Regions from separate parts of the Xenorhabdus cabanillasii genome, predicted to be linked through region 2. Evidence: predicted binding sites of a transcription regulator. Region 2 holds the regulator's gene; each other region holds the start of a gene.

Region 1 (10,587 bases), 510 kb from region 2:
TCCCGCGAGGATGTTCCCATCCACTGGTGCTATTTTGCTGTAACTGATTAACAGCGACAGAAAGTAATTCCACTGTTTGTGCCACAGATTGAGAAACAAACAAAACTCTGGCCTGATGCGGCTGTAAGTCCTCAATGTCTTGTAACTCCAGATGCCGACGAATGGCATTTTCCGGTAAATCACCCGTGAAACGGGATAAAGCTGCCTCACACTGTGAAAGCAAGTCCGCGGGATTTTCACCTTTAAACAACATGATCCAAGGTGATTCATTCAACCGATAACGGCCGTGTGTCTGTTTTTCATACTCTTCCAGAATAGCGTGGAAGTTAGTACCACCAAAACCAAAGGCACTTAATGCCGCCCGGCGTGGTGCATTGCTGAATGAACGTAGCCACGGTCTGGCTTCACTGTTGACATAAAAAGGACTGTTTTCTGACATCAACAGATCGGTAGGCTTTTTCACATTAATAGTTGGTGGCAATACCTTATGGTGTAACGCCAATGCAACTTTGATCATAGAAGCAGCGCCGGCTGCACAACGGGTATGTCCAATCTGGGATTTGATACTACCGATCGCCACTGATTTCGGGGGGATCTGAAATTCGCCAAACACAGCATGCAGGCTCTTAAGTTCTGTATCATCACCTGATGCTGTCCCTGTACCGTGTGCTTCAACCAGCTGAATATCACCCGGCATAATCCCCGCACTAGCATAGGCCCGTTTCAGAGCTTTTACCTGCCCTTCCAGACGGGGAGCAAAAATACTTTTAGCACGGCCATCACTGGAGGCTTCGACAGATTTTATGATTGCATAGATCTTATCACCATCCAGTTCAGCATCTTCAAGACGCTTCAAAACCAACATACCCACACCATCCCCCAACATCATGCCATCAGCACTCTGATCGAAGGGACGGGATACATTATTTCGCGATAATGCAGGAGTTTTGCTGAAACACAGGAAAGAAAAAATGGAGTTTTCCAGGTTGACACCACCTGTTAAAACCGCATCACAGCTACCAGAATGTAACTCACCAATTGCGGCTTTGATTGCAGCAAGACTGCTGGCACAGGCAGCATCCACCATATAAGATGTGCCACCAAGGTCAAAATAACTGGCAATTCTGCCGCAGGCAACATTGCCCAAAAACCCCGGGAAGCTGTCTTCATTCCACTCAAGGTACATTCCGTGTGCGCGTTCAATAATATCGCTCGCCACTTCTTCGGAAAGACCTGACTTCATCATGATTTCGCGCAAGTAAGGGGCCTGCTGACGGGCAGCCAGCGAGAATGATGTATTACCATTACCGCCTCCCCCCAAAATTACACCAATACGCTCACGATCAACTTGACTGTTTTTCTGATCCAACAAACCGGCATCCTGCATCGCCTGCCTGGCAACATACAGAGCAAATAACTGGGCTGTACTGAGCGAATCGAGAATGGCGGGCGGAATTTTGAACTCCACAGGGTCAAAATCAATAGCAGGCACAAAACCAGCACGATGACCATAAGTTTTATCCGCGGCTGTTGGGTCTGGATGGTAAAAGTCTTCTTTTTTCCAATATTCTTCCTTTGACATCTCAGTGATATCGATCAGCGAATCCTTTTTGCCTATGATATTTTCCCAGAACTTATATAAATTCGGTGCATCCGGGAAATGAGTTGCCATCCCAACGATCGCAATATCCCCACTAATTTTCCTATCATGCAAAAAATACGTCTTGGTCATACATTCCTCGCGTTTTGAACAAAACAGTCTCGTATCCAGCACATATTTAATGCACTGCATTGAGTGTTTTCACTGTCATTCACTGTCATCCGCTGTCAGGGAGATCATTATTAACCTATTAAATATGCTTTCGAAATTTATTCGAATACACATAAGTCAAGGTAGATTGGTAAGATATTCTGACAAGAATGTTACTTATATTTTTGGGATAAAACTTTTGCTCTCCCTCTCAATAACCCGGCTAATGAACCTGCCACGGCGGATGTGGCTCCAACTACAGTTTCAATAACTGTTATTTGTATTGGAGAAAGATGATCAATAGATAAAAAATGCGTCACGATAAAAATTAATGCTATGACACATGCACTAAAAACATGAATTAAAAAATACATTGAGCTTTCATCAAGCTTATCATCTTTTTCAAAGTGTAATAAATTTGCTTTGATATCAAGGATAGTTTGTTTCTGTGTCACATAAGCTATCCATAAAGAAATAATATAGGATGTTCCTCCTGAACTAAAAGCCACCACTGAAACGGTAATTACCTCTGTAAAATTACCACTTTCTTCCCGAAAATAACCATATGCCAGTAAGCCTGCAATCGCACCGGCAATAATTGCCCAAGGTAAAAAATAATTAAATATTATATGTAAGTCACTGTCTTCTTTTCTTACCTCAACTTTTTTTATGGAAAATAGTTTCCCATATGACTCAATAGCGTAATGCTTAAGTCTGGATACAATTAAACAACTTGAAAACACTACCAATAAAAAACTTATAATTAATGCTAACCAAATGTTTAATTGCGATGAAAGTAAGTTATTCTGTAATAAAAAATAAAAGGGAAGTAGTAATATAATATAAAACATTAAGGCATAGAGGGTAATCATCCCCCATAATTGATAAGCACTTCCACGCCCACTGATCAGAACACTTGATTCTCCAACTTTATTTAACAAAGCCCGATGAGTATATTTATCAGAATTGGCTTTGACATTATCATAAATAATTTCAAAAGAAACTGTAATGATAGAAATCAGTGGATAAATAATAAGGTAAACACCTACTGAAGGCGGCTCTCCCCATATACTACAAAGAAAAAAGTAGATCCCACCAATAATAGTAATATCAATAAAAGCACGCACAACAGCATTGGAAAAATCAGCCATTGTCAGACCTTGCTTAAGGTTTAATGCAACCATGACACTCCCCTTGTAAATCTGACTTACTATAAATAATTATCACTGATACCTTTTATCTTTCAAGTCAACGCATTATCGGCTATTTTTATTTTTTTTACTCAAATTGTAACTTGAAACCTATTGAGTATATTTATTATTTTCTATGTTATAAATTTTATAATTCTTACCACTATAAATATATGCGACTGATATTTTCCGTAATAGCGTCTTGTATACATCTAATTGACTATAGTTTCAATGTAAAAAAATTGACTCAATTTAAGAAAGAAAGCTAATTAATCATTTAAAAACAAATAATTAATGCAACTTTACCTATATTAAAAGATTAATTATTGAGTGGTATATAAAAAAAATAATATACATCCTATGAATTTCAAATTGCAGTCAATAAAGCGGCAATGGAAAGATGAAAAACATAAAAGGCTCTTCAGAATGAGGAGCCTGTAAACGTTATCTTTTCAATTACGGATCTCAGCTAACATCTTTTTTATTGCGATCCAACCATAGAGAAAGCGCCTTCAAAGAGTCAGGCGTAAATTCATCGCAACGGGCAGTAATTTCTTCAGGTGACAGCCAGTAAACCGCGGAAACTTCTTCTTCCTGTAACGCGAATGGCCCGTGGCTGACACAGCTGAATAACCCTCCCCATGTACGGCAGATATCTTCCTCATAATAGAAAAGCCCATGTTCCGCAAAAGGAACTCCGGAAATTCCCAACTCTTCTTCAGCTTCGCGGCGAGCAGATTCAAGCATACTTTCACCCACCACCACCACACCACCAGCAGTTGCATCCAATTTACCTGGATAAAAATCTTTTGTTTCTGTGCGATGCTGAACCAATATCTTCCCCATTCCATCATGTACAACAATGTAAGTTGCCCGATGTCTCAAGTTTTGGCTACGCATTTGCTGGCGAGTTGCCTGCGCGATGACTTCATTCTCTGCATTAACGATATCAACCCACTCAATATTTACTGATTTTTCCTGAGTCATCCTAGAAACCTTTACTAAATAATCTATGAGCCTAACTCCTGCTGTGACGGCCTTTCTATCAACAACTTTTAAAATCATGGATCGCACCTGACCGGAAAAATAAATCCACTCACACAGCTATGGAGGATCGATGGCATTTTACAGCCAAACAAAATCAATGCTAATGTAATGAAATTAACATTTATCCTAACATTATTATTACTAGAGGTTATATGATAGATCTATACTACGCTCCTACACCTAACGGCTATAAAATTTCACTGTTCCTTGAAGAAACAGGTCTCCCTTATACCACTCATCCGGTCAATATTGGTGCTGACGAACAATTTACCCCGGAATTTTTAGCCATCTCACCCAATAACAAGATCCCTGCAATTGTCGATCATGAGCCTGCTGATGGAGGGGAGCCTATATCTATTTTCGAATCAGGAGCTATCTTGCTCTATCTGGCAGAAAAAACCGGGAAATTTCTGAGCCAGAATGAACGGGAACGCATTCAACAGCAACAATGGCTATTCTGGCAAGTGGCCGGATTCGGCCCGATGCTTGGGCAAAACCACCATTTCAATCGTTATGCCCCAGAAGTCGTACCCTATGCGATAAACCGCTATGTGACAGAAACTCAGCGTTTATACAAGGTACTGAATACCCAATTGGAAAAAACACCGTATCTTGGCGGCAATGAATACAGTATCGCTGATATCGCCACCTATCCGTGGGCGCTGTGTTATGAATATCAAAAAATTAATTTGCAGGATTACCCTGCTGTTGAAAAATGGCTCGAAAATATCGGTCAACGGCCGGCAACAAAGGCAGCATACAAATAATGATGGAAATTCGTTGAGCAACGAAACTTTTCACTAAAACTTGATGTTGATAACAGATAACAACATATTTCGCTGCTGTATAAACCATCCCTTGCTATAGTCATCAATGATTATACCGATGGATTTCAGGTTGCAGCTAACAAAGCTGAAACTTGAGAGACAAGAGTATATCCACTTTTGGTCACAGGGGGTGGTTATGCATATTTTAGTTACGGGAGGAACAGGGCTGATAGGTCACAAGCTAATCTATCAATTGCTTTCACTCTCCCACTCCATTACCATTTTGAGCCGTTCTCCGCAAAAGGTTTACTCTTTATTCAGTGATAAGGTGGAATGCTGGACGACATTGAATGAACAGAGCAATCTGGACAATTTTGATGCAGTTATCAATCTTGCTGGTGAACCTATCGCTGATAAGCGCTGGACACCAGAACAAAAAAATAAACTTTGCCAGAGTCGTTGGCAATTAACTGAAAAGCTAAGCACTTTAATTCGGGCTGGTGAGTCTCCTCCTTCTGTTTTTATTTCCGGTTCAGCCGTTGGGTATTATGGTGATCAGGGACAAGCCGTTATCTCAGAAAATGATCCTCCCCATGATGAATTCTCTCACCAGCTCTGTGAACGCTGGGAAAAACTGGCATTACAAGCTAAAAGCGAAAAGACCCGTGTATGCCTGTTACGAACAGGTATCGTCTTAGCCAGTAATGGGGGAGCACTGAAAAAAATGCTGCCTCTATTCCGTTTGGGGTTTGGAGGAGCGATAGGAAGTGGCAAACAATATATGCCGTGGATCCATATTGATGATATGGTCAGTGGCATCTATTACTTGCTGGTTTCTCCAGAACTGGACGGCCCTTTCAATATGACTGCGCCCTATCCTGTTCATAATGATCAGTTCAGTGCGATATTGGCAAGAGTCCTGCATCGCCCCGCTTTTATACGTATACCTGCTTTTGTATTAAGAATCGCAATGGGAACAGCGGCAGAACTGGTTTTAGGTGGACAACAAGCTGTGCCCAAGCGGTTGGAAGAAGCTGGATTCGGCTTCCGCTATTTTGAATTAGAAGAAGCCTTAAAAAGTTTATTAAAGGAAAATGCTAACCAGCATTAATCAGTAAGTTTCGCCCCCTGCCAACGATTGAATAAATCCTCTGGCAATTCAATATCAAACTGATCAAGTACACGGTTAACTGTCTGATCAATAATATCCTGAATACACTCAGGGCGGTGATAAAACGCAGGAACTGGCGGCATTATCACTGCCCCTATTTCAGCAACCTGAGTCATTAACCTTAAGTGCCCCAAATGCAATGGTGTTTCTCTGACTCCCAACACCAATTTACGCCCTTCTTTCAAGACAACATCTGCGGCACGGGTGATTAAGCCATCCGTGTAGCTATGCACAATACCCGATAATGTTTTGATAGAACAAGGTAAAATCACCATCCCTGATGTCTTAAATGATCCCGAAGAGATAGAGGCAGCGATATTACGGTTATCGTGCACAACATCGGCAAGAGCCTGAACTTCCCGCAAAGTATAGTCAGTCTCCAGTGCCAATGTTTGTCGGGCTGATTGGCTGATCACTAAATGTGTTTCAATATCTTCTACAGGCTGTAAGACTTGCAGTAACCGGATACCATAAATCGCACCACTTGCTCCTGTCAGCCCGACGATCAGTTTTTTCATGTGTCCCTCTGAGATACTAGAAATAACTCAATGATAATAGGAATATAATCATCCTTCATTATATATTTCTAAACTCTCAATTTCGCTCTGTCCGCGTAATTTCATGGCATCATCCTTACGCAGATTTTCCAGATAATCGAGATAAATCTGATCAATGTCTTTTGTGATATAGATACCATCAAAAACTGAACCTTCAAATCTTTCAATATCCGGATTTTCTTCACGCACCGCAGCGATCAGATCAGCGAGATCTTGGTATATCAACGCATCAGCACCAATGAGCTGGCGGATTTCATTGATTTCCCTGCCATGAGCAATTAATTCATTAGCATTTGGCATGTCGATCCCATACACATTCGGGAAACGGACTTCAGGCGCAGCCGAAGCAAAATAGACTTTCTTAGCACCCGCTTCACGCGCCAATTCCACAATCTGTTCTGAAGTCGTGCCACGGACAATGGAATCATCCACCAGCAATACATTTTTACCCCGGAATTCTGCGCGGTTGGCATTCAGTTTACGCCGGACTGATTTCCGACGCTCCTGCTGACCGGGCATAATAAAAGTGCGTCCGACATAACGGTTTTTAACAAATCCCTGACGGTAAGGTTTATCCAGAATATGGGCAATCTCCAGTGCTACATCACAAGATGTTTCAGGAACAGGGATCACAACATCTATCTGTAAGTCTTCCCACTCACGGGCAATTTTTTCACCCAGTTTCCTGCCCATGCGTAACCGTGCGTTATAGACAGAAATTTTGTCAATAAAGGAATCAGGACGGGCAAGATAAACAAATTCGAACAGGCAAGGTGTTAATGACGGATTATCTGCACACTGACGAGTAAATAATTGCCCCTGCTCAGTGATATAAATGGCTTCGCCAGAAGCGACATCCCGCAGGAACTCAAACCCTAAGGTATCAAGTGCCACACTTTCTGATGCCACCATATATTCACTGCGCCCATCTGCCAGTGTGCGTTTCCCCAATACCAGAGGCCGGATACCGTTCGGATCGCGGAAAGCCACCAGACCATGCCCAATAATCATAGCAACACAGGCATAAGCACCACGAATTTTCCGGTGCATTGCCGCTACTGCCGCGAAAATATTATCTGGCTCTAATGGGAAATGCGGGAATTTGGTTAATTCATCAGCAAAAACATTCAACAGGATTTCAGAATCAGAAGTGGTATTAACATGGCGGCGGGCATTTTCAAACAGGATTTTTTTCAATTCATGGGAGTTTGTCAGATTGCCATTATGTGCCAATGTAATACCAAAAGGAGAATTCACATAGAAAGGCTGTGCTTCAGAAGCACTGGAACTACCCGCTGTCGGGTAACGGACATGCCCTATTCCGATTGTCCCCTGTAAACGTAACATATGTCGTGTTTCAAACACATCTTTAACCAAACCATTGGCCTTACGTAAACGGAACTTATTATTACCATCAATAGTCGCAATACCTGCTGCATCTTGTCCACGGTGCTGAAGCACCGTTAATGCATCATAAATCGACTGGTTAACCGATGTAAAACCAACGATACCAACAATACCGCACATGTAGTCTTTCCTCATCAGTCAGGCGGAGAGGATTATTTCTCCGGTAGGAAACTCGACGCATTTTGCAGGTAGTCAAAAAACCACCTGATAATTTGGCTGAACTGTGGGATCAGTTGTGACTGCTGCCAGTCTGCACTTTTGGGAAGTGGTGTAAAAGAATCCGCAATAAATAGAATGGCAGAAACAATTAACACGCCACGCAATGCCCCAAAACAGATCCCCAGAACCCGATCTGTACCTGATAAGCCTGTTCGCTGAACAAGTGAACCAATGACATAGTTTACTACTGCGCCAACGATCAGTGTTGCAATGAATAAGATAGCAATCGCTACTCCATTACGCACCAACTCATCTTCAAGGCGAGTGAAATAAACCGCCAGATAAGTATAAAAGTGGCTTGCAACAAAGAAAGCACATCCCCAAGTAATCAGAGAAAGTGCTTCACGAACAAAGCCGCGAATCAAGCTAACCAGTGCAGAGAAACCAATAATGGCAATAATTGTATAATCAATCCAGACCATATTTTAATCCAAAATAGGCTCCCGACACTCAGGCCGGGCGCATTCTAACAGAAAACGAAAACGTTTGCGTAGCAGATTTATCACTGTGCTAAAAATAATTAAGGAATCTATCATCCTAACCTTTATCAGCTCTATAATCAGATTTTTGATCTTCCACGGAAGACTCCAGCTCCGCATGAAAGATCAATTTTTGTTATGGTTTGTAATTTTTGATTTGTCCCTGCAAACCCGTTAACTCTTTCAATTCAGGTAAAACAAATGCCAAAGCCTGCCTTGAGGCGTTAGGCCCGATATAAATCCGGGTCAATTGCCCCTGTACCGGAGAAGAAGGGATAGTATAAACCTGATGCCCCGACAGACGCAGCCTGGCCACTATCTCATTTACCTTATCTGCATTTTTTAACGCACCAAGCTGGACAACATAGGCTACTGCTTGTGGTGCCTGCTCTACAGGTTGAGGCTTCGCTTCTGGCCGGCTTGCAGGACGGCTTTCTGGCTTAGTTTCCACTTTCTGCATAGAGGAAGATTCAGGTTTTGTCTGTCTGGGATCTTTAGTGATTGTGGCAGGAGGTAGAACCAGCGGCTCAGATTCCGACGCTGAAGAACCAGACAGCATGTCTGTTCCTGATTGCTGCTCCTCAGTTTGTGCCTGCATCGCCTCAGCCGCACCTTCCGGCGGTGTAGATGGCATACTTTGAGTCAGTGGCGGAATAGAATCAATATTCTCTTCATCACCTGGCTTAGGCACTAATGGAATAGAAGCGAATTTTTCTTCATTGTATTTCTTATCGCCGTCAAACAGCATCGGCAGCACGATGACACTCAGTGCCGCAAGAACGATGGTTCCGATTAAACGATTTTGAAACTTACTTGCCACGTCCCTTCATCTCCTCCAATGATTCCATAACATGGGCGACAGTATGGAAAGAGCCACAAACCACAATGATATCTTGTTCTGATGCGTCTTCCATGGCCTGATCCCATGCCTGTTCCACTTCCGTGAATGTCCGCGATCCAGGAAGATGTTCAGCCAGCATCTCCGCTTCTGCACCTCGGAGCTCATGTAATGATGCACAATACCATTCGTCAATTTGCCGGGAAAGACAGGCAAGCGTCCCCGCAATGTCTTTGTCTTGCAGCATACCGACAACTCCCCGTATTTTGCTGTCCGGTGAACGGGGTAATTCAGCCAGTTTTTGTGTCAGATAATCGGCCGCATGAGGATTGTGCGCCACATCCAGTATGACCAGTGGGTTTTCCCTGATAATTTGAAAACGCCCCGCCAACTGGGCACGTTTTAAGCCTTCATGCAGTGCGCGTTCATCAATAGCCTGACTGATTTTATCATTCTGCTGCAACAAGCAGTGGATCACTCCCATTGCCGTTGCTGCGTTAGCCAATGGCAGATTAGGAATAGGCAACGATTTAAACTGTTGGGTCGCTGTTTGCCAATGCCAACTGTCTTTATCCCGTGAACAGTCATCCTGTGAAAAGTCCCAATCGACACCACGACGGAACAAATTTGCGCCCAGTTCATTAGCCACTTCCGCAATGGAGTGAGGCATATCAGGTTCACCGACGACAGCAAAGTGATCACGACGGAAAATACCCGCTTTCTCACGCCCGATATGTTCGCGATCTGCTCCGAGCCAGTCTGTATGATCCAGCGCAATACTGGTGATCGCCGCAACATCAGCATCCACAATATTAGTCGCATCCAAACGGCCACCTAAGCCTACTTCAAGGATCACAATATCAAGGTCAGCTTCTTTAAAAAGCTGCAATGCTGCCAATGTACCGTATTCAAAATAGGTTAAGGAAATATCACCTCGCTGAGCTTCAATATCCGCAAAGACACGGCAAAAATCCTGCTCTGTCGGTTCATTACCCTGAATACGTACCCGTTCGGTATAACGCACCAAATGCGGTGAACTATACACCCCCACTCTCAGACCAGCAGCCAGAAAAATGGATTCAAGGGTATGACAGGTTGTACCTTTGCCATTCGTGCCGGACACCGTAATAACTTTCGGGGCCGGATGTAACAGATCCAACTG
Region 2 (10,587 bases):
AATACCTTTTGATAGCAATCAGGCACATAGTGCTCTGTATGATACAGACCGGACTGCCCTGCTTTTCTGCGAATTGGTTAATCGCTGGAAACGGCTTGGTGGTTGGCCGTTGGCTGTGCCAGATCCAGATAATGAAACCTGACAAAGTAAGAGCCTATCCCACCAGGCTCTTACTTTATAACTATATAACGATTATCACCCCATACCGGTTGCCACAACCTAAAATTGCCATGAAATATTACCGCCAATAAATATGATTATTAATATTAATTGTGTATGGGGCTTTGTTGATTCAAAACTTCACTGAGACAACGAATTACTTATTATCTTCCTGCTCACGGTATTTATCCGCAGTCTCTTTGAGCAGAACCTGTAATTCACCGCGTTGATACATTTCAATCAGAATGTCACATCCCCCAATTAACTCACCTTCAACCCAAAGCTGAGGGAATGTTGGCCAGTTCGCATATTTAGGCAACTCTGCGCGGATATCAGGGTTTTGCAGAATATCTACATAGGCAAAACGTTCACCACAAGCAGACAAAGCCTGAACTGCCTGAGCAGAAAAACCACAGCTTGGCAATTTTGGCGAACCTTTCATATACAGCAGGATTGGGTTTTCTTGAATCTGGCGTTCGATTTTCTCAATTGTCGTCATTTTTACTTCCTTAAACGGCAGGCGCTGTTTATCAGCATCAGAAAAGATTAATTCAGAATACCACTTTCTGATGCAGATTTGCTACCGTGAACATGCTCCTGCAAATTTTTTATTCTGAACAATAAGTTGTAACTAGTTGGTATTCTCATCCTTAATAAATATTAAAATCAGTAAAATTGGATGCTTCTACGTCAATTCGCCACTAAATAACATCATTTCTCCTGTTATTTAGCAGAAAAGTTGTTAAGATAATTACCAAACAAAATAGCAACATGATAATAAGCTAAAATTTGCTCTATCCATGATTAATAAACACAAGTCATGGTTTATAAAGCCAAAAACCCGATATTAAAAGGAGTATGCAATGTCTTTTGAATTACCAGCATTACCTTATGCTAAAGATGCCTTAGAACCCCACATCTCAGCAGAAACTCTGGAATATCATTACGGCAAACACCACAACACTTACGTTGTGAACCTGAATAATCTGATTAAAGATACCGAGTTTGCCGGAAAATCACTGGAAGAAATTATTAAATCCTCTGAAGGCGGTATCTTTAATAACGCAGCACAAGTCTGGAACCATACCTTCTACTGGCATAGTCTGTCACCAAATGGTGGTGGTGAACCAACTGGTAAAGTTGCAGAAGCTATCAATAATTCTTTCGGTTCTTTTGCTGAATTTAAACAGCAACTTACTGATGCAGCATTGAAAAACTTCGGTTCTGGCTGGACATGGCTGGTTAAGAAAGCCGACGGCAGTCTGGCTATCGTCAATACCTCCAACGCAGCAACTCCATTGGCTGGTGAAGATAAGCCTGTTCTGACTGTTGACGTTTGGGAACATGCCTATTACATCGATTACCGCAATGCACGCCCTCAATATCTGGAGCATTTCTGGGCTCTGGTTAACTGGAAATTTGTGGAAGAAAATCTGGCCTAATTAACCCGCCAGTTAAAATGACAAGGGTAAGTTTTTCCGATTCAACGCACTTAATTTCATTTATAAGTGCCCTTTAAGTAGTGAAAAACTTACCTTTAAAGTAAAACAGACAGCAATTCACCTTGATATTATTTCTCGACCTTGACTAGATCAAGCAAAGCACCCCCAGAAAAACAATCATGATTAATGCGCTACAGGCAGTCAATAATCCCAATTTCAGATCTGTATCCATAAGCCATCCTCACCATGAAAATTAAGACTCAGCAACACCATAAATTTTGATTGGCTATTTACCTCAGAGGTTAAAAACCACACTGTGGTATTTAATGCATATACTTTATAGCATCGATTACTACTTTCACTTTTGAGCTAGATCAGACAAAATCCAAGGTTTATCGCTAAATTATTGTCAGTTATCTTCCTATATATAAAATATAATACTGGCAAATGATTAACAAAGATCTATATCCAGATGAAGGGTATACAAATTTAGACCTAAGGTCAGGAGTCCTTTTTATCATGGCAACGATTAAAGATGTGGCTAAACACGCTGGTGTTTCAACCACAACCGTATCCCATGTTATCAATAAAACCCGTTTCGTCGCCGAAGATACAAAGGCCACAGTATGGGCTGCCATTAAGGAACTGAATTATTCCCCCAGTGCTGTTGCCCGTAGCTTAAAGGTTAATCACACCAAATCTATCGGACTACTGGCAACGTCAAGTGAAGCACCTTATTTTGCTGAAATCATCGAGTCTGTCGAAAATAGTTGTTATAGCAAAGGTTATACATTGATTTTATGTAATTCCCATAACAATCTCGACAAACAAAAAGCTTATCTCGCTATGCTGGCGCAAAAACGCGTCGATGGTTTACTGGTTATGTGTTCTGAATATCCCCAACAACTGTTGGGAATGCTGGAAGACTATCGCAACATTCCCATGGTGGTCATGGATTGGGGTGAGTCCAGAGGGGATTTCACTGATGCAATTATCGACAATGCCTTCCATGGTGGTTATTTGGCCGGTCGATATCTGATAGAACGTGGTCACCGTGATATTGCTGCTATTCCCGGACCATTGGCCAGAAATACCGGAGGCGGGCGTCATCAAGGTTTCCTTAAAGCGTTGAAAGAAGCAAATATCACTATTCGGGAAGAATGGATTGTTCAGGGGGATTTTGAGCCTGAATCCGGATATCAGGCGATGTATAAAATCTTAAGCCAAAAACATCGCCCTACGGCCGTGTTTTGTGGGGGAGATGTGATGGCAATGGGGGCGATCTGTGCTGCTGACGAGATGGGGTTACGCGTTCCACAAGATATTTCTGTCATTGGTTATGACAATATTCGCAATGCCCGTTATTTCACACCAGCACTGACAACGATTCATCAGCCTAAAGAGCGTCTGGGACAGATGGCTTTCTCCACGTTACTTGATAGGATTATCAATAAACGTGAAGATGCACAAACTATCGAAGTCCATCCGCGTCTTGTTGAGCGTCGCTCTGTTGTAGATGGCCCTTTCATTGATTATCGCCGTTAATGATTAATCCTCTTGTAGCCATTCAGCATTGAGTGTTGCACTATCTCCAAGATAATCAAGCAACCAGTTTAATGCAGGTGAATGGCTTTTTTGCGACCATGTCAGGCAACATGGGCTATCAGGTAATGGTTGCTCAAGTTCAAGCAAGCTGAGTTTTCCTTGACGAATAAGCGGCAAAGCACTATGTTTGGGCACCATTCCCACACACAGCCCATCCATCAGGCAAGCCAACCCCGCACTCCAGTCAGGGACAACTAACCGCCGTTGATTATCCAAAGCCCATGTATTACGCTTGGGCAAATTACGTGAAGTATCTTCAATGCACAAGCTAGGGTAAGCCCTCAATTGGTCATCATTTAATCTTTCTGTTATAGAGGTCAATTCATGCTCTGGACTGGCAACACACAGCCACGGCATGAACCCCATGTTCCTGAAACTATATCGTTCCCCGACCGGAGAGGCGCTAGTGGCACCAATAGCAACATCAACGCGCCCGTCCACCAGCGCATCCCATACCCCATTAAAAACTTCAGGATAAATAAATAACTCGATATCCGGAAAATGGCGGTAAAAATCCAGAATAAGCTGGCGTGTCCGTTCTGGTTTCACCACTTGATCAACAGCAATACTGAGCTGCCCACGCCAACCATTAGCCACTTGCTGACATTGATGACGAGTATGATACATTTTTTTGATAACAGAACGTGCTTCCTTTACAAAGATAGCCCCTGCCTCGGTTAATTCCACATCGCGATGACGACGTTTAAATAGGGGCACTGCCAACCATTCTTCAAGTTGTTTTATTGTATAACTGATGGCAGAAGGTACGCGATGAAGCTCTGATGCAGCTGCACTGAAACTTCCTGTTCTGGCTACAGCATCAACAACTTCCAGAGAATATTCAGACCACATATTTCTTCCTTTTAATTTTTTTCACAGCATTATGCAAATAATACCGTTTCACAACCAAAAATTACGCCATATAAAATAAACCTTATATTTTCTTATCAATTATCACATCGATTTATTGACACAATGACAACAAATAAAAATTCCAGGCCATTTATGTTTTATCTCGCTGGCCTAAGTATGCTTGGCTACTTAGCCATTGATATGTATCTGCCCGCTTTTGATGCTATGGCAAAAGACTTAGGTACATCAGAAGGGGCTGTTAGTGCAAGCCTCAGCGTTTTTCTTGCTGGTTTTGCTATTGCCCAGCTTTTATGGGGACAACTGTCTGATCGTCTGGGAAGAAAACCTGTTCTGCTTATCGGCTTGTCTCTGTTTTGTCTTAGCTGTTTAGGAATACTTTGGATAACAGATGCAACTCAATTACTTATTCTGAGATTTATTCAGGCTGTGGGTGTCTGTTCTGCTGCTGTTTCCTGGCAAGCTTTAGTCGTTGATAGATATGACGCAGAACGCACAAAACGCGTTTTTGCCATGATTATGCCGCTGGTCGCACTTTCCCCTGCCCTTGCTCCTTTACTCGGTGCATGGTTATTGTCACATACAGGTTGGAGAACTATTTTTCTTGTTTTAATGGCTGTAACACTGGCTCTGCTCGTACCAACATTTTTACTGTCCAGTAAACGCGCACCTATTGACACCAACCTTAATGAAAATAAAGTTTCTTTCTTCACCTTATTGAGGTCTTCAACCTTCAGCGGAAATGTGTTGATTTATGCTTCTTGTAGTGCTGGTTTTTTTGCCTGGCTAACAGGTTCACCAACGATTTTGATCAATATGGGTTATGATGCCACAGATATCGGCTTAAGCTATATTCCACAAACTTTAGCATTTATGCTCGGTGGATATGGTTGCCGCATTTTATTGGAAAAAGTCAAAAGTAAAACTATATTTCCAATTTTACTGACAGGCTATGCTGTAAGCATGGCACTCATCTATTTAATTGCCCTAATTTATCCTTCTTTCATGCTTATTCTTATTCCTTTTTGTTTTATGGCCGTCATGAATGGTGCTTCTTACCCTATTGCCGTAGCAAATGCACTTTCTGTTTATCCAAAAGACGGCGGTAAAGCGGCTGCATTACAAAATGCTTTACAATTGGGTCTTTGCTTTATTGCCAGCATGTTTGTTGCTATGTTCATGAAAGATCCTCTTCTGTCCACCACAACAGTAATGGTTTCGACTATTATCCCAATGATAATAGGTTATTACTTGCAAAAGTAAAAAAGTAAACAATAGTCATTAGTTATATATTAATAAATTACTCCTAAAGATAATAACTAAGAATGTTCTCATCTAAAGGCCATATCATAATATGGCCTTTAGATTATTGTTTAAATATTATTTCACTCATATACTCATACAGATTCATTATTCTAAAAAACTCGGAATTTGAGGTTTCTAAAGGCAATGAAGCTCTCTTTAATTTCAGGATGAATCGGCATCTATGCCTTTGAAACATTTTCTGCTTAATTTCAAGTCAATCCATTTTTGTTTTAGGATAATAAACAGCCTATCACAAAGATATACCTCAAAATTCCATCAAACAAATGTTGGAGAGTCTATGAGTTCATCTTTCGTTGAAGGAAAAAAAACAATTACTGACCAGTGGCATAGGATCGCCAATGACTTGCTTCAAGAAGCTGGTATTGAAATCAACGGTAAACGTCCTTTTGATATACAAGTCAAAAACCGTGATTTTTATAAAAGAGTGTTAAAACAAGGCTCTTTGGGATTGGGCGAAAGTTATATGGATGGTTGGTGGGATTGTGAACGTTTGGACATCTTCTTTTATAAAGTCTTAAAAGCGGGTCTGGAACACAGAATCCCTAAAAATATCAAAGATATCCTGAAGATTATTACCTCCCGCGTGTTTAATTTACAATCTCCCAAACGAGCTTGGATTGTGGGTGAAGAGCATTATGATTTAGGTAATGACCTGTTCACGCTCATGCTTGATCCCTACATGCAATATTCCTGTGGCTACTGGAAAGATGCAAATACTCTGGAAGAAGCTCAATCTAATAAGCTCCGGTTAATTTGCGAAAAACTACAGTTATCACCGGGCATGACTCTTTTGGATATCGGATGTGGATGGGGTGGACTAGCCGCCTATGCTGCCAAACACTATGATGCCTCCGTTACTGGTGTTACCATTTCTGTAGAGCAACAGAAATACGCTCAAGACCGCTGTAAAGATCTGGATGTTAAAATCATTCTCGAAGATTATCGTGACCTGAATCTCCAGTTTGACAGAGTTGTTTCCGTTGGCATGTTTGAACACGTTGGCCATAAAAATTACGCCAATTATTTCGATATAGTACGTAAAAACCTGAAACCTGATGGGCTTTTCTTACTTCATACTATTGGTTCCAATCGAGATAAAGTAAATGTCGATGCATGGATCAGCAAATATATTTTCCCTAATGGCCACTTACCATCAATTGCAAAGATCGCCAAAGCCAACACAGGCAAGTTCGTTATGGAAGATTGGCATAACTTTGGGGCTGATTATGATCGTACCCTGATGGCATGGTATGAACGTTTTATCGCGAACTGGAGTAAGATAGAAAATAACTATAGCCCTCGCTTCAAACGAATGTTCAGCTATTATCTGAATGCCTGCGCTGGCGCATTCCGTGCCAGAGATATTCAACTATGGCAAGTTATGTTCAGCCCGCATGGAATTGAAAATGGGCTGAGAGTTCCTCGATAATATTGTTTACAACAGCTTTCTAAGGCTGTTGAAAAGCTACAGTGAACACCTCTGTAGCTTTTTCATTAATATTCTTTATTAAGATAAGTAACGTTAACTACTCTTCCAATTGGGATAATACTCTTTGCTGTTCTTTTTGCGCCATGAGCCGTTCAACAGTATCTACAATTGCTTGTGTCTGTGGGTCAATTTCAATATTTACTTTTTGACCAATGCGTTTTTTACCGAGTGTCGTACGTTCCAATGTTTCTGGAATCAAATGAACACAGAAACGATTATTCACGACATCTCCAATTGTCAGGCTAATCCCATCAATACCAATAAAACCTTTATGCAGGATATATTTCATTAACTGCTTATCATAAACACGGAACCATATTTCATGGTTATTTTCCGAAGTAAAAATTTTAGCAATTTCAGCCGTTGTAATGACATGACCGGACATCAAATGCCCACCAATTTCATCACCAAATTTTGCTGCTCTTTCCAAATTCACTAAATCGCCAACCTTAAGCTCACCGAGATTAGTCAAACGCAGTGTCTCTTTCATCAAATCGAAACTAATCAAATCGCCATCTATTTTAGTGACAGTCAAACAACAGCCATTATGGGAAACGGAAGCTCCCGTTTCAATTTCAGGTAATAATTCAGCCGGAAATTTAACTACATGAGTCCGAAAGTGTGTTTTTTCTTCAATAGCAACTATAGGCGCTTTTCCCTGGACGATACCTGTAAACATGGGAAACCTCTTTCATCGTTTTGCATGATAAGTTAGTGTAACGCACTCATCTCTTTTAGACACTATTTCGGTTGAGAGTTATCTTCGATTAGGCATAAATATCGTGCAATGATTGGCTTAATAAAATGAGTTCTATACAATACTTGAGTTAACAAGAGATTACTTTTCAAACAACTTCGTTTGCTCACAGAAATGCTCCTTGTTCTTCTAATTAATTTTTAATCAAAAAAGGTGTAGTACGTGCAGAAATATTTAAATGAAGCGCGTAGTTTGCTCGCTCTGGGCATCCCCGTCATCATCGCTCAATTTTCACAAACTGCGATGGGTTTCGTAGATACAGTTATGGCCGGTAAAGCTGGCGCAATCGAGATGTCAGCAGTTGCTATCGGGACATCAATATGGCTGCCGGCGATTCTGTTTGGTCAAGGCTTGTTGATGGCCTTAACACCAATCGTTGCACATATGAATGGCTCAGGCCAGAGAAAAAATGTCGCCAGCCAAATCCAACAGGGTTTTTGGCTGGCAACGTTCCTCGCTATTTTCATTATTATAATATTGTATAACTGCCGCTTCATTATAGAAGCGCAACATAATGTGGATCCTATCCTGGCACAAAAAGCTGTAGATTTTATTCACGCTATTATGTGGGGAGCGCCTGGTTTCCTGTATTACCAAGTTTTACGCAGTCAGTGTGAAGGGCTGTCAAAAACCAAACCAGCAATGGTTATTGGTATCTTAGGATTATTGGTTAATATCCCCGTCAACTACATTTTTATTTACGGTAAATTCGGCGCACCGGAACTTGGTGGTGTAGGTTGTGGTGTTGCAACAGCAGCCGTTTACTGGGTAACGTTCCTGTTACTGCTTGCATATGTCAAACACTCACCTTCTCAGAAAGATATCCATACGTTTGACAATTTTGCCCGTCCTAACTGGTATACTCAAAAAAGCATTACTCTGCTTGGCTTACCCATCGCTCTGGCTATGTTCTTTGAGGTTACGTTATTTGCTGTTGTATCCCTACTGATCTCCCCTCTCGGCGTAATTGCCGTTGCAGGGCATCAAATTTCTCTCAATTTCAGTTCATTGATGTTTATGTTCCCATTGTCATTTGGCATAGCGGCAACTATCCGTGTAGGTTATAACCTTGGGCAGGAATCAACCGAAGGTGCCAAAATATCAGCTTATACCAGCCTTGTTGTTGGCTTGGCAATTGCCTGTATAACAGCAACCTTCACGATTCTATTCCGTGAACCAATTGCAACAATGTACAACAATAATTCTGAAGTTGTCGCTTTGGCATCTCATTTGATGCTGTTCACTGCTATCTATCAGCTTTCTGATTCAGTTCAGGTGATTGGTTCCGGGGTATTGCGCGGATATAAAGATACACGTTCCATTTTCTTTATTACTTTCATCGCATATTGGGGTTTCGGATTACCTAGTGGTTATATATTGGCATTGACCAACTATGTTACTGAACCGATGGGGCCACAAGGTTTCTGGATTGGGTTTATTATCGGATTAACTGTAGCTGCAATCATGATGGGCAGCCGGATTTGGTGGTTACAAAAGCAGCCTGACCATACTGTTCTGGCATATTCTACTCGTTAATTCAGTATATTAGATTATCATCCCAAGGGGAAAAGTTGTAAATTCACACTGATAGATGTAAATGCGAGCAATCGAACACGAATTTGCATTTTTCCCCTTGCCAGACAGCTCAGTGATCGTTAATATTCGTTCCCGTTGTCAGCCACGGAAATTTAGATTGCGTCCGTAGCTCAGTTGGTTAGAGCACCACCTTGACATGGTGGGGGTCGGTGGTTCGAGTCCACTCGGACGCACCAAATATCCGGTTGACAAAAAAATTCAGTTTATGTGCGTCCGTAGCTCAGTTGGTTAGAGCACCACCTTGACATGGTGGGGGTCGGTGGTTCGAGTCCACTCGGACGCACCATATCTTTATGGTTTTCTCTTATTTTTTACTTTTAACTCTCTTCATTTCTAATCTGGTTATCCCGTTTATTAATTGTCACAATTTGGTACTGGTATGTCCCATACTTATTCTCACGCCTAACCGAAATAACAACTATCCGATTCGATACTATTGCGCAACAACTTGCTGATTTTCCTAACTTGCACGTGAGTATTTTTTGTTCTTTTACATAAATCTTTTCGAGAACTATTTTTTTTAATTCATTTCACAGAAATTAGTCTCTATAATACGCATTGTCATAAGTTGAATGGTTTCAGCCAATTGATTTACCGAACTCAGAAAAAGTTACAAATGATTAATCGTTCCAAGTCCACATGTCCATACATGCCTGGCTTCATGAAAAACAACCATTTGACATTTTCTGCCACCCGTTTTCCATTATGTTGCGCAACTAACAATGCCAAATGATACTGGCTTATAATGTCAATGGTTGGTGATTCACTCTTTTTAATTCATAAAAACCAGTAGATAGATTGTCATGAAAAAAACCAAAATTGTTTGTACTATCGGACCAAAAACTGAATCCGAGGAAAAACTAACCGAACTGCTTAACTCAGGCATGAATGTTATGCGCCTGAATTTTTCTCACGGCGACTACGAAGAACATGGTCAACGCATTAAAAATCTTCGTGCAGTTACTGCAAAAACCGGTAAAAAGGCAGCTATCTTACTGGATACCAAAGGCCCTGAAATCCGAACCATGAAACTGGAAGGTGGTAATGATGTTTCTCTAACATCTGGTCAGACTTTCACCTTCACAACAGATCAATCCGTCATCGGTAATAAAGAATGTGTTGCCGTAACCTATTCAGGTTTACCAGCGGATTTATCTGTGGGTAATACAGTATTGGTTGACGATGGCCTGATTGCCATGACAGTAAAAGGTATCACCGAAACAGAAGTCATTTGTGAGGTGTTAAATAACGGTGACTTAGGTGAAAACAAAGGCGTCAATCTGCCAAATGTTTCTATCAACCTGCCTGCACTGGCAGGAAAAGACAAGCAAGACCTTATCTTT
Region 3 (10,587 bases), 1.2 Mb from region 2:
TTTGATCCACAGCCGGCTCTGCAACAGAGAGAGCTGGATATTGTACTGACATCCGACATTATTCCAGACAGTAAACTGCACTATACGCCGTTGTTTGACTATGAAGTGAAACTGGTGGTTGCCCCTGATCATCCATTGGCTAATCAGCGGGATATCCAGCCAGAGGATCTCTCCCCCGAAACTTTGCTGATTTATCCGGTTCAACGGCAACGTTTTGATATCTGGAGACGTTTTCTTGAACCAGCAGATGTTACTCCGACCTTGAAAACCGTCGATAACACGTTATTACTCATTCAAATGGTGGCCGCCCGTTTAGGTATTGCAGCATTGCCTCATTGGGCGGTGGAAACATTCGAAAGGCAAGGATTAGTTGTCACTCAGACATTGGGAGAAGGGTTATGGAGCCGGTTGTACGCTGCCTGCCGTAAAGGGGAGCAACGCCAACCAGCCATTGATACATTTATTCGTTCTGCGCGCCAGCACGCGGTGGATAATTTGCCGTTTGTGAAGCGGGTTTCAATATCCAACGATGATGCACCCAAAGCGACGCAACAATCAGGCTGCCTCCAATGGTAAAACCCAACCAATTTGGATGCTGCTGCCAAATAACAAAATTGACCAATAACCCCGCCGGAACCAGCATATTATTCATAATCGCCAGTGTTCCGGCATCCACTTGGGTTGCGCCATAATTCCACATAAAGTAGCCAATACCGGAAGCCCCTGCTCCTAACCAGATCAGGACTCCCCATTGTACTTGGGTTGTCGGCAGTTTCTGTGGATCACCAAACATTAACCAGCCGATAATTGCAACGACACAAGCACCTAAATAGAACCACGAAAATGCGATTCTCTGTGGTATCGGATGCATTTCCATCAAACGCTTATAACCAACCTGACCAATGGCAAAGAAAATATTGGCCAATTGCACCAGCATTAAACCAATCCAGAAGGATTCACTTAACCGGTCATAACGAATAATCGCAGCTCCCGCCACAGCCAGTAACGAACTGAGCGCATAGCCCCAACGTAGCCGTTGACGCCCCATCAAATCGTATATCAGTGTGACATACAGCGGGGTCATGACCGTAAACAGCAAAAATTCTGCTACCGTCAGATAGTGGTAAGCATGAAATACAAACAAATACATCACACCTAACTGACAAGCTCCCACTGCCATATACAGTGCAATGACTTTCAGTGATAACCCACGCCAACGCAGAAATGGTAAAAATATCAGAGCAGCTAACACGACTCTGACAAGAACAGAAAACCAGCTATCAACCTGACCGGCGAGATAAGCACCAATCAGGCTGAATGACGCAGCCCACAAAAGTGTTGTAATTGTTAATAGCCACATATTTTATTGAGATTTACCTACCAACAGCGCTTCAAGCAAATCAAGGTCATGCAGGAGCGACTGTAACGTTTCATTACTAATCTTACGAGTTGCACGCAAGTGATATAACTCTCCCCTCTCAGCTCGTAATGCCGTCAAACGGAAACGCCGCTCCAGATCTTCAACCAATAAGCTGTGTTCACCCTCATCAGTCCCGACAGTACGGCGACGCAAATAACCGGTGACTCGGGAAGCGACCTCACTAATCACTTCAGCGTCCAGTTTTTCCTCAGTGTTGGCAGACAGACGCTCTTCCATTTTATTCATACTGACAATCGCAACTTCGGCCATCGCTGCTTTCGCCATTCTGATTTCATTGAGATCAGACTGTTTGTCTCCCACTTTCATGCCTCTCAGCAATAATGGAAGAGCAATAACACCGACAAACAGAGAGAACAGAATCACGCCTGCGGCAATAAAGATCAACTGATAACGAGCAGGAAATGGATCGCCATCCGGCAGGAAAAGAGGTACGGATAAAGCACCAGCCAGAGTAATTGCTCCACGGACCCCAGCAAACGAAGCCAGCCACAATTCACGGGTAGTGTAGGTTGAAAATTCCAGCGGTTTTTTCTTCATCAATACCTTGCTGGTATTTTTCATCAACCATAGCCAACAGAATCGCAGCAATATCAACGCAGCATAAATGATACCTACCGCAGCGAACAGCATCCAGGTTTCAACATGCGGATCAAGTTCTGCCTGAGCAACAGATGTCTCCCAAATCCCCGGCAACTGTAAGCCCAACATGATGAATACCAGGCCGTTGAATACAAACGCCAACATTCCCCATACGTTATCAGCACGCAAACGCATATCCAAAGGCGCATTGCGGATCACACCCGCCGTACTAATAGTCATACCCGCAGCAACTGCGGCCAGAATACCGGAGAAACCAATATGTTCAGCAATCATGTAAGAGGCAAATGGCAACAACATCATAAACATGATTTGAGTGGCAGGATCATCACCACTCCAGCGACTCATTAATCGCAGTGATTTACTGTACAACCAGGTGACAGCAATACCCGACGCCAAGCCACCAATAGCCACTTTAAAAAATTCGAATGTTGCGCCTGTGACGGTAAATGCCATTGTCCCCATGGCAATTGCCACGGCAAATTTCAGAGCAACCAGACCGGAAGCATCATTCATCAATGCTTCACCTTCCAGTACACTCATCATATTTTTAGGAATACTCCCTTTCCCAACAATCGAAGATAATGCTACTGCATCAGTTGGTGACAACACAGCTGCCAGGGCAAAAGCAGCAATAAGTGGAATACTCGGCAGTAACCAGTAAATCAAATAACCAATGCCGACAACTGTCACCAGGACCAATACTAAAACCAGAATAACTATTTCACGCCCATGTTGAAAAAATTCTCTGGTTGGTGTTTTCCAGCCATCAACAAATAATAGAGGAGGGATAAGTAAAACGAGGAATAATTCAGGATCGAAAGTAACGTGTAAACCAAAATGAGGCCAGGCCAGCAATGCCCCTATTGCTATTTGCACTATCGGCAAAGGGACACGGAATGGGATCACTTTAGTAAGAACACCAGAAACTGACACCACCAAAATCAAGATCAAGATAGTAAAGAATATTTCCATGTTACCCTTACAAATTGCCAAAAATCCGTCGGTGAAGAGATTGTGACTGTTTTTTTCTTGTAATAACAGCGCTAATAACCCTAAAAATTGAAGTTATTCTGGAAATTTAAAAAACAATCACATTGTGAATCAATGAACAGCAAGTCATTTGTCTATTTTATACTTATCTACGGAATTTTGTCGAAAATTTGACAGATTTTAAAAATTATCTAATCTGGAAATACACGCGCAAACTTTAATCGTTTGCGCATAATTTTTTGAGCACTCTTTTAATTAAATAGCCCAATTGCCGGCATAGAATACCACCAATGCAATAGCAATAATTACCGTACCGATATTCAGCTGACGCCATTCACCGGAGAAAATACGTCCAACAACCAAAGCACCAAACCCTAGCATAATACCAGTAACAATATTACAAGTCAGAACGATAAATACAGCACACAGTAATCCTGACATTGCCTCGACAGAATCATCGAAATTCAGCTTGCGTACGTTACTCAACATCAGCAACCCGACATACATCAAAGCAGGCGCCGTCGCATACGAAGGAACCAGATATGATAATGGGGAAAGGAATAATATCAGCAGAAACAAGATACCGACAACTGTGGCGGTCAATCCTGTTCTTCCTCCCACTGCGCTTCCCGCCGCGGATTCAATATAAACTCCAGCAGGAGAAGAGCCGATTGCTCCGGCGAAAATGCTGCTGACAGAATCGGCTGTCAGCGCCTTACCACCATTAATAATCTGCCCCCTTTTATCCAGCAGATTAGCTTGCCCCGCTACAGCCCTGATAGTACCTGTGGCATCAAATATTGCTGTCATCACCAACGCAAACACACTCGGTAATACAACGGGCTGCAAAGCTCCCATGATATCCATACTAAACATCAGAGAAAGGCCATCTTCCCCTAATGTTGGCAATTTAAAAAATCCTTGATATTTCACTGCGGGATCGAAAATCAAGCCAATGATTGAAATAACAATAATCACCAGCAAAATACTACCGGGAACTTTCTTCCTTTCCAACCCAATAATCCCTGCTAACCCTAATAAAGACATTATTACAGGAAAGGCTGTCAACGAACCAAAAGCAACCGGCAGCCCCGGATGAGGATTTTTAATCACCAATCCTACGCCATTTGCCGCAATCAGCAGCAAAAATAACCCGATGCCGATACCTGTTCCATGAGCTATTCCCATTGGCATATTGCGTAATATCCAGGCACGAATGCCGGTAACAGAAATAATGGTGAACAAGCATCCCATCAGGAAAACAGCGCCCAATGCAACAGGAATACTGACTTGTTGCCCTAATACCAGACTAAAAGCAGTAAAGGGTGTCAGGGAGAGTGCGCAACCAATTGCCATCGGCAAATTAACCCACAATCCCATCAATAATGAGCCAACCCCTGTAACCAGACATACAGCAATAAATACTGCGGTATGAGGAAATCCAGCCTGTCCAAGCAAGCCTGGCACAACAATAACGGAATAGACCATCGCCAAAAATATTGTTAACCCTGCGAGAATTTCCTGACGTACCGTGCTTCCATGTTCAGTTATTTTAAAATACTTATCGAGTTTGCCTTGAGTTGGTGCCTGCGTGCCAGACATGTTTATCCCCTGCCAGTATGTTGAACATCTATCCGATTTTCCTCACTATTTCTTCCCTCCTCTTATCCGACGAAAACGATTACGTCATTTGATAATCTCAAAAACGCTGTACTTAATTAGTTCAGCCATCTTCATACGCAATCGTTTGGCTTTTGAGGGAAAAAAGTGATGAGGTAATTGAGGCAGAGGATTATCCGGTGAATCGGGGATGAGAATCAAGTCATAATCATGAATTTTGTTGTCAATCCCTCTATTGGCAGTCTTAAGGAAAAACAGGAAATCAGTGAATATTCATAATAAAAATTTTTGCTTCACCCTAATTGGGAAATAACGCATTTTGTCTACCAATCAACCAGTAAACCAAGTAAAATTATAGATACTTTCTGGGTATGTCACACCACAAAAGACCATTCAATTAATAGGTTTTATAATGCATCAATCTGATGTTGCAGATCGTTCGCTTTTTTCACTGAGCTGGCCGATTTTCATCGATATTTTTCTTCATATGGCGACGTTGCTAATTAATACATATATGGTCAGCCATATTTCTTCGGCTTACTTAGCTGCTATGGGGGTTGGTAATCATGTTTTTGATCTGTTCATTACGATCTTTAATTTCATTAGTGTTGGTTGCAGCGTTGTAATTGCACAATATCTCGGCTCAGGAAAAAGAGATAAAGCCAGTCAGGCGATCCATATTTCCATCGCTTTTAATTTTGTGTTGGGTTTTAGTTGTGCTTTGGTGACGATTTTCTTCGGCTATAAAATCCTGCACATCATGAATCTGCCAGAAAACCTGATGGAGGATGGATTTGCTTATCTGCACATTTTAGGTATCTGCCTGATACCGGAAGCAATTTCAATTATTCTGGCTGCCTGTCTGCGGGTTTATGGTAAGTCAAAATCTGCCATGTATGTCACCCTGATTGCCAATCTGCTGACGATTGTCGGTAATATGATTGTCCTGTACGGGTTCTTTGGCCTACCTAAATATGGACTGGAAGGCGTGGCATGGTCTACGGTATTTGGTCGTACGGTTGCGGTTATTCTCCTCTGCGGATTATTATTTTATGGTTTAAGAATCAAGCTGATCCCTAAGTTAATGATATGCTGGTCAAAGAATATGCTTGGCAAAATCCTGCATATCGGTTTACCGGCTGCCGGTGAAAACCTGGTGTGGATATTACAATATATGACCGCACAGGCTTTTATCGGTTTGATGGGTGAAACTTCTCTGGCTGCACAGACTCTGTATTTTCAACTATCGCTGTTCATCATGCTGTTTGGTATTTCCACCAGTATCGGTAATGAAATTATGGTCGGCCACCTTGTCGGAGCAAAACGTTTTGAAGATGCTTATATCCGTGGGATAAAGAGTCTGAAAATCGGCGTTGTTGTCACAATTGGCGTCGTATTATTTTTCTGGATTTTCCGGGAACCGCTCCTTGGCCTGATGACAGAAAACCAAAAGATCATTGAGCTTCTGCTGCCTTTATTCCTGTTGTCTGTCTTTCTGGAACCGGGACGTACTTTTAATATCGTCATGGTCAATGCCCTGCGTGCTTCCGGTGATGCCAGATTCCCGCTTTGTACTGCTCTGCTCTTCATGTGGGGTATTTCTATCCCTGTTGGCTATTTTCTGGGAATTACCATGGAGATGGGTATCCTGGGGATCTGGATTGGCTTTTTCTGCGATGAATGGATACGAGGGCTGGTAAACGCCTGGCGCTGGAAATCTAAGAAATGGCAAACTAAACGATTAGATGTTTAATCACGTTTAACTGCAAAACATAGTCGTAAAAATTAGTTGTAAAAATGACAGTAAAAAATGCCGCAGTTATTGTCTGCGGCATTTTAAAATTATTCTAGTTTTTCTTTACGATAATGTTCTGAACGCGGTCCATACAGCAGGCGGCCATAATGATATCCTCCCGCACTCAATAGACGATTACTGGTAATGCCTGCAATATCGTGGCCTCTATCCATCATGGTGTTCGCAATTTGCTCAATAACCGCAGACACTAACATACCAATAATTCCACCACCGCCATTGTTACGATTTTCTGCGCTAGAAGCTGTTGCTACACCACTCCACACTTGTTTACCAGTCCGCAAATCAACCAGGCGAGCTTTCGCTGTCACGCGGGTATCACTGCTAATGATCTGATATTGTGTACCGTACTCTGTAACATCCAGATAAAGGGCTGCATCCGCACCAAAAATATCATGTAGTTTTTTATAGCTGATATTGTGGATATCCTGCGCATCAGCTGCACCATTTTGCCGGAATGTCTCTTCGACAGCCGCGACAGGAAAAACATAATATCCTGATTCAGCCAACGGATAAGTGACCTGAGAAACCACGCTGCCAGCTGCCTTCACATCCACGGATTTATTCACAGCAGGCAGAACCAGTATCGATTTAGGGTCACTTTCTTTCAATGCACTATAATCGTAAGGTGTCTGCTTGGCACATCCTGTCAATACCAGCAATAATAAAGCGCCGACTGCCCCCCAAAAACGGTTCATCATTTCACTCCCTTATTTTTATTCAGCAGAAAATCCATATACTGTGCGGATTCAGGAAATAATTTCTTTTCTATTTCAAACTGCTGAAAGGCTTCCTCAATATTGCCTGTTTTACTATAGAGCAACCCCATTTGAGCATGCAGCCCGGGAGGAACGGGTTTGTCTTTGGCTCTGGCTTGTTCAATTACTTTTTGCAATGCCTGGATCTGTTCTTGTGGCCCGGTCTTATCCTGTTGGTAATATTGGTAAACAGTTGACTGGTAATCACCCCATTCATAAATGGTTTTAGGTGCATGCACACACCCGGCCAATAATAGTATGCCCGGCAGCATCCCCATCTTTTTTATCAAAAACATTAAAAAGTCTTCCCGATATATTATTAGTTATTAGAATATTAGTTCGTTGGCTTCCATGCGCCACTTTCAACACCAGACACAAGGTCATTGACAGCTTCACGGATCGCCAAATCCAACACTTTGCCATTCAGAGTAGAGTCATAACCGGATGCACCACCGAATCCAATAATTTCGCGGCTGGATAATTTATATTCCCCGGCTCCTGCTGAAGAGAAAACAACTTCAGACGTTTCAACATTCACAACATTCAGCATCACTTTTGCATAAGCAATCTGTGATTTACCACGCCCCAAAATACCCCATAACTGATGGTCACCTACTTCCTTGCGACCGAATTCAGTAACAGCACCAGTGATCACATAATTAGCTCCCTTCAGCTTCTGCGCTTTGCCTCGTAACCCGGCCTCTGTTTTCAATTCAGCCATGTTAGTACGCTCCAGCACATTAAAACGACCAGTTTGCTGTAAATGAGTCACCAGAATAGTTTTTGATTGGTTCCCCAAACGATCGATACCATCAGAGAAAATGCCATTTTGGTAGCTTGAGCGGTTTTCAAATTTACCTACCGCGATAGGGCTACGAATTCCTTTGTAGGTGGTGTTATATGAAGAAACTTTTTGCACCTGAAGAGTCGATGACGACTCCGTCGCACATCCGCTCAACATGAGTGAAGCGAGACAAAGTGAAGCTAACGTGAGTTTATTTTTCATTATTATGTCTTCCTGAGAGTTTTTTGGTTATCCCGTCGTCTTTCAAGTGGCAATAGGGTTAGCTGCATCTTGAAATCCATAGGGTATAGAAGCCTGTCTGTCAGACAAATTATACCCCTCACATACCTCGTTGGGTTCTGTTTAAAATCGATTGCAATTGGGTATATACAGATACAGGCGGATACAACTAAGATAAAACGGTAAAATAATAAGTTTTATTATAGGAAAAGTCTATGTAAATACAACACGGTCATATCAGCCATGTTCAGTTACTATAGTTAACACCAATTTTCTATGCTTCCGGCAATCCATTTAATTGCAGCCACACTCTGTCTGTTAAGGTATGTAAAGGTAATCCAACCTCTTATTTAAGGTTAGGATAATAGATATTCTAATATTATTTTATTGTGCAAATTTCGATATTAAAATCCACCAAATACAAAATATAACAACAATAATATCATATAACTTTAAATATTATATTAAGTCGGTAATCTGTAAATTAAAATAATAAGAAAAATTATAATTTAAGTGACAACGCAGAAAAAACCATACCATCACATCCAGTCCATTCCATTCCACATATCGGGGCTCCCGGGTGAAAACTTTATGGATATCATTACTGGCAACATCATGTTTTTAAATACGATTAGATACCCCTTCACTCCCGTATTCATGTAAAGCCGCAGAGTATGAATTTAATTGATATCTCCCATCCAATAGAAAAATATGTTCAACAACACTATCGTTACAGAATCATTCCCAATATATAAAAAAACATCAAAATTAATATCATTAAAACTTATAATTTAACAAAGAGAATAAATCAAGTAAGTAATTAACCTGTAATTATTAAAATATAAAATAAAAAAGATATGATTAAATAATTCTTTATATACAAATTTATTAAACTCAAGCAAAATATACAGATGAATAAATACACTATATGACCATCCAGATAGCCATTAGGACGGATTGCTTTTTATCCATCACTGACAGTAATACAAGAAAAAACTAGATTAATATTCTAAATTACATCATAATGATGGCAATAAAAAAGATTTAATACTGACAGGGTGTTTTGAGCAAGTACGAGTGTAGTGAATCGTATCGCTTTTCTCTCCAATTGTTTCAATTTTCAATATTACGAATAATCACAACACCCTGGCATAAAGAGAGAATAACAAATATCAATTTTTCCTTTATGTAAAAACAATTCTCTAAAAAATCATATTAAACGGAGTCTTTAGGAAAATTTTCCTCATAAAATTCTTTAATATCAACACACGACAATTCATTTTTTAAACAAATTTTCTGAAAAAATCGTTCTTTAGTGTTTATGTGATACGTTTTTCTCTGTGCTTATTCAACACCTATTACAGCACCAAAGATGTAAACGAGAGCTATTATGAAAACAGCAACAAAAAGTAATGATGTCATGTCCCACGCTTCTTTGGCTGCCAAACGAGCTAATATGACGCAAGCAGAATGGAAACAAGCCATAAAATTTGGTGGCATAGACATGGGATGGATCATTATGAGTATCGGCATGGCTATCGGTGCCGGTATTGTTTTCCTTCCGGTACAGGTCGGTTTGATGGGATTGTGGGTCTTCCTGCTCTCTTCGGTTATTGGCTATCCTGCCATGTATCTTTTTCAACGCCTGTTCATCAATACACTTGCTGAATCACCTGAATGTAAGGATTACCCTAGCGTGATCAGCGGTTATCTCGGTAAAAATTGGGGCGTTTTTTTAGGTGTGCTCTACTTTATTATGCTGGTGATCTGGATGTTTGTTTACTCCACTGCAATCACCAACGATAGCGCTTCATATCTGCAAACCTTTGGTATTTCCGACGAATTGTTATCCGAAAATCCTTTTTATGGATTAACCTTAATCTGTATTCTGGTGATGATCTCATCCCGCAGTGAACGATTGTTATTCAAACTATCCAGTCTAATGGTGCTGATAAAATTATTTGTTGTTGCTGCACTGGGGTTTTCCATGCTCGGCATGTGGCATCTATACAATATCGGCGCATTACCTCCTTTCTCCATGTTGGTAAAAAAGGCCATTATCACTCTCCCTTTTACACTCACATCCATCCTGTTTATCCAGACACTAAGCCCGATGGTTATTTCTTATCGCAATCATGAAAAAAATCGTGAAGTTGCCCGTTATAAGGCACTGCGGGCTATGAATATCGCCTTTGGTATTCTGTTTTGTACGGTGTTTTTCTATGCTGTTTCTTTCACGCTGGCGATGGGACACGACGAAGCGGTCAAAGCTTATGAACAGAATATTTCCGCACTAGCGATTGCTGCACAATTTTTCCCCGGTGGCTGGGTCATTTTAGTC

Evidence for each region. Region 2 encodes PurR, which represses purine synthesis genes. Its sites were predicted from a motif close to CANGCAAACGTTTGCNTG; they were not measured.
Region 1: cvpA (colicin V production protein) is a predicted target of PurR. The motif match lies at 8,584-8,601, and genes of this name have one in related genera.
Region 3: BDD26_RS08850 (NCS2 family permease) is a predicted target of PurR. The motif match lies at 4,702-4,719, and genes of this name have one in related genera.

The regions. Positions count from the first base shown of each region.
Region 1 is NZ_QTUB01000001.1:2,513,827-2,524,413, reverse strand. Features, by position in the region: gene BDD26_RS12200 (type I polyketide synthase) at 1-1,732, opposite strand, end outside; gene BDD26_RS12195 (DUF6347 domain-containing protein) at 1,924-2,934, opposite strand; gene yfcD (NUDIX hydrolase YfcD) at 3,406-3,927, opposite strand; gene BDD26_RS12185 (glutathione binding-like protein) at 4,140-4,754, shown strand; gene BDD26_RS12180 (TIGR01777 family oxidoreductase) at 4,951-5,865, shown strand; gene BDD26_RS12175 (UbiX family flavin prenyltransferase) at 5,862-6,443, opposite strand; gene purF (amidophosphoribosyltransferase) at 6,492-8,009, opposite strand; gene cvpA (colicin V production protein) at 8,042-8,530, opposite strand; gene dedD (cell division protein DedD) at 8,724-9,407, opposite strand; gene folC (bifunctional tetrahydrofolate synthase/dihydrofolate synthase) at 9,397-10,587, opposite strand, start outside.
Region 2 is NZ_QTUB01000001.1:3,019,043-3,029,629, reverse strand. Features, by position in the region: gene rnt (ribonuclease T) at 1-142, shown strand, start outside; gene BDD26_RS14175 (Grx4 family monothiol glutaredoxin) at 317-658, opposite strand; gene sodB (superoxide dismutase [Fe]) at 1,023-1,601, shown strand; gene purR (HTH-type transcriptional repressor PurR) at 2,121-3,146, shown strand; gene punR (DNA-binding transcriptional activator PunR) at 3,150-4,058, opposite strand; gene punC (purine nucleoside transporter PunC) at 4,182-5,339, shown strand; gene cfa (cyclopropane fatty acyl phospholipid synthase) at 5,680-6,831, shown strand; gene BDD26_RS14145 (riboflavin synthase) at 6,929-7,570, opposite strand; gene BDD26_RS14140 (MATE family efflux transporter) at 7,811-9,184, shown strand; tRNA gene BDD26_RS14135 (tRNA-Val) at 9,344-9,420, shown strand; tRNA gene BDD26_RS14130 (tRNA-Val) at 9,454-9,530, shown strand; gene pykF (pyruvate kinase PykF) at 10,048-10,587, shown strand, end outside.
Region 3 is NZ_QTUB01000001.1:1,863,872-1,874,458, reverse strand. Features, by position in the region: gene metR (HTH-type transcriptional regulator MetR) at 1-576, shown strand, start outside; gene BDD26_RS08860 (carboxylate/amino acid/amine transporter) at 461-1,360, opposite strand; gene BDD26_RS08855 (Na+/H+ antiporter) at 1,364-3,013, opposite strand; gene BDD26_RS08850 (NCS2 family permease) at 3,287-4,633, opposite strand; gene BDD26_RS08845 (MATE family efflux transporter) at 5,064-6,404, shown strand; gene BDD26_RS08840 (DUF799 domain-containing protein) at 6,494-7,162, opposite strand; gene BDD26_RS08835 (DUF4810 domain-containing protein) at 7,162-7,518, opposite strand; gene BDD26_RS08830 (CsgG/HfaB family protein) at 7,557-8,228, opposite strand; gene BDD26_RS08825 (SLC5/6 family protein) at 9,637-10,587, shown strand, end outside.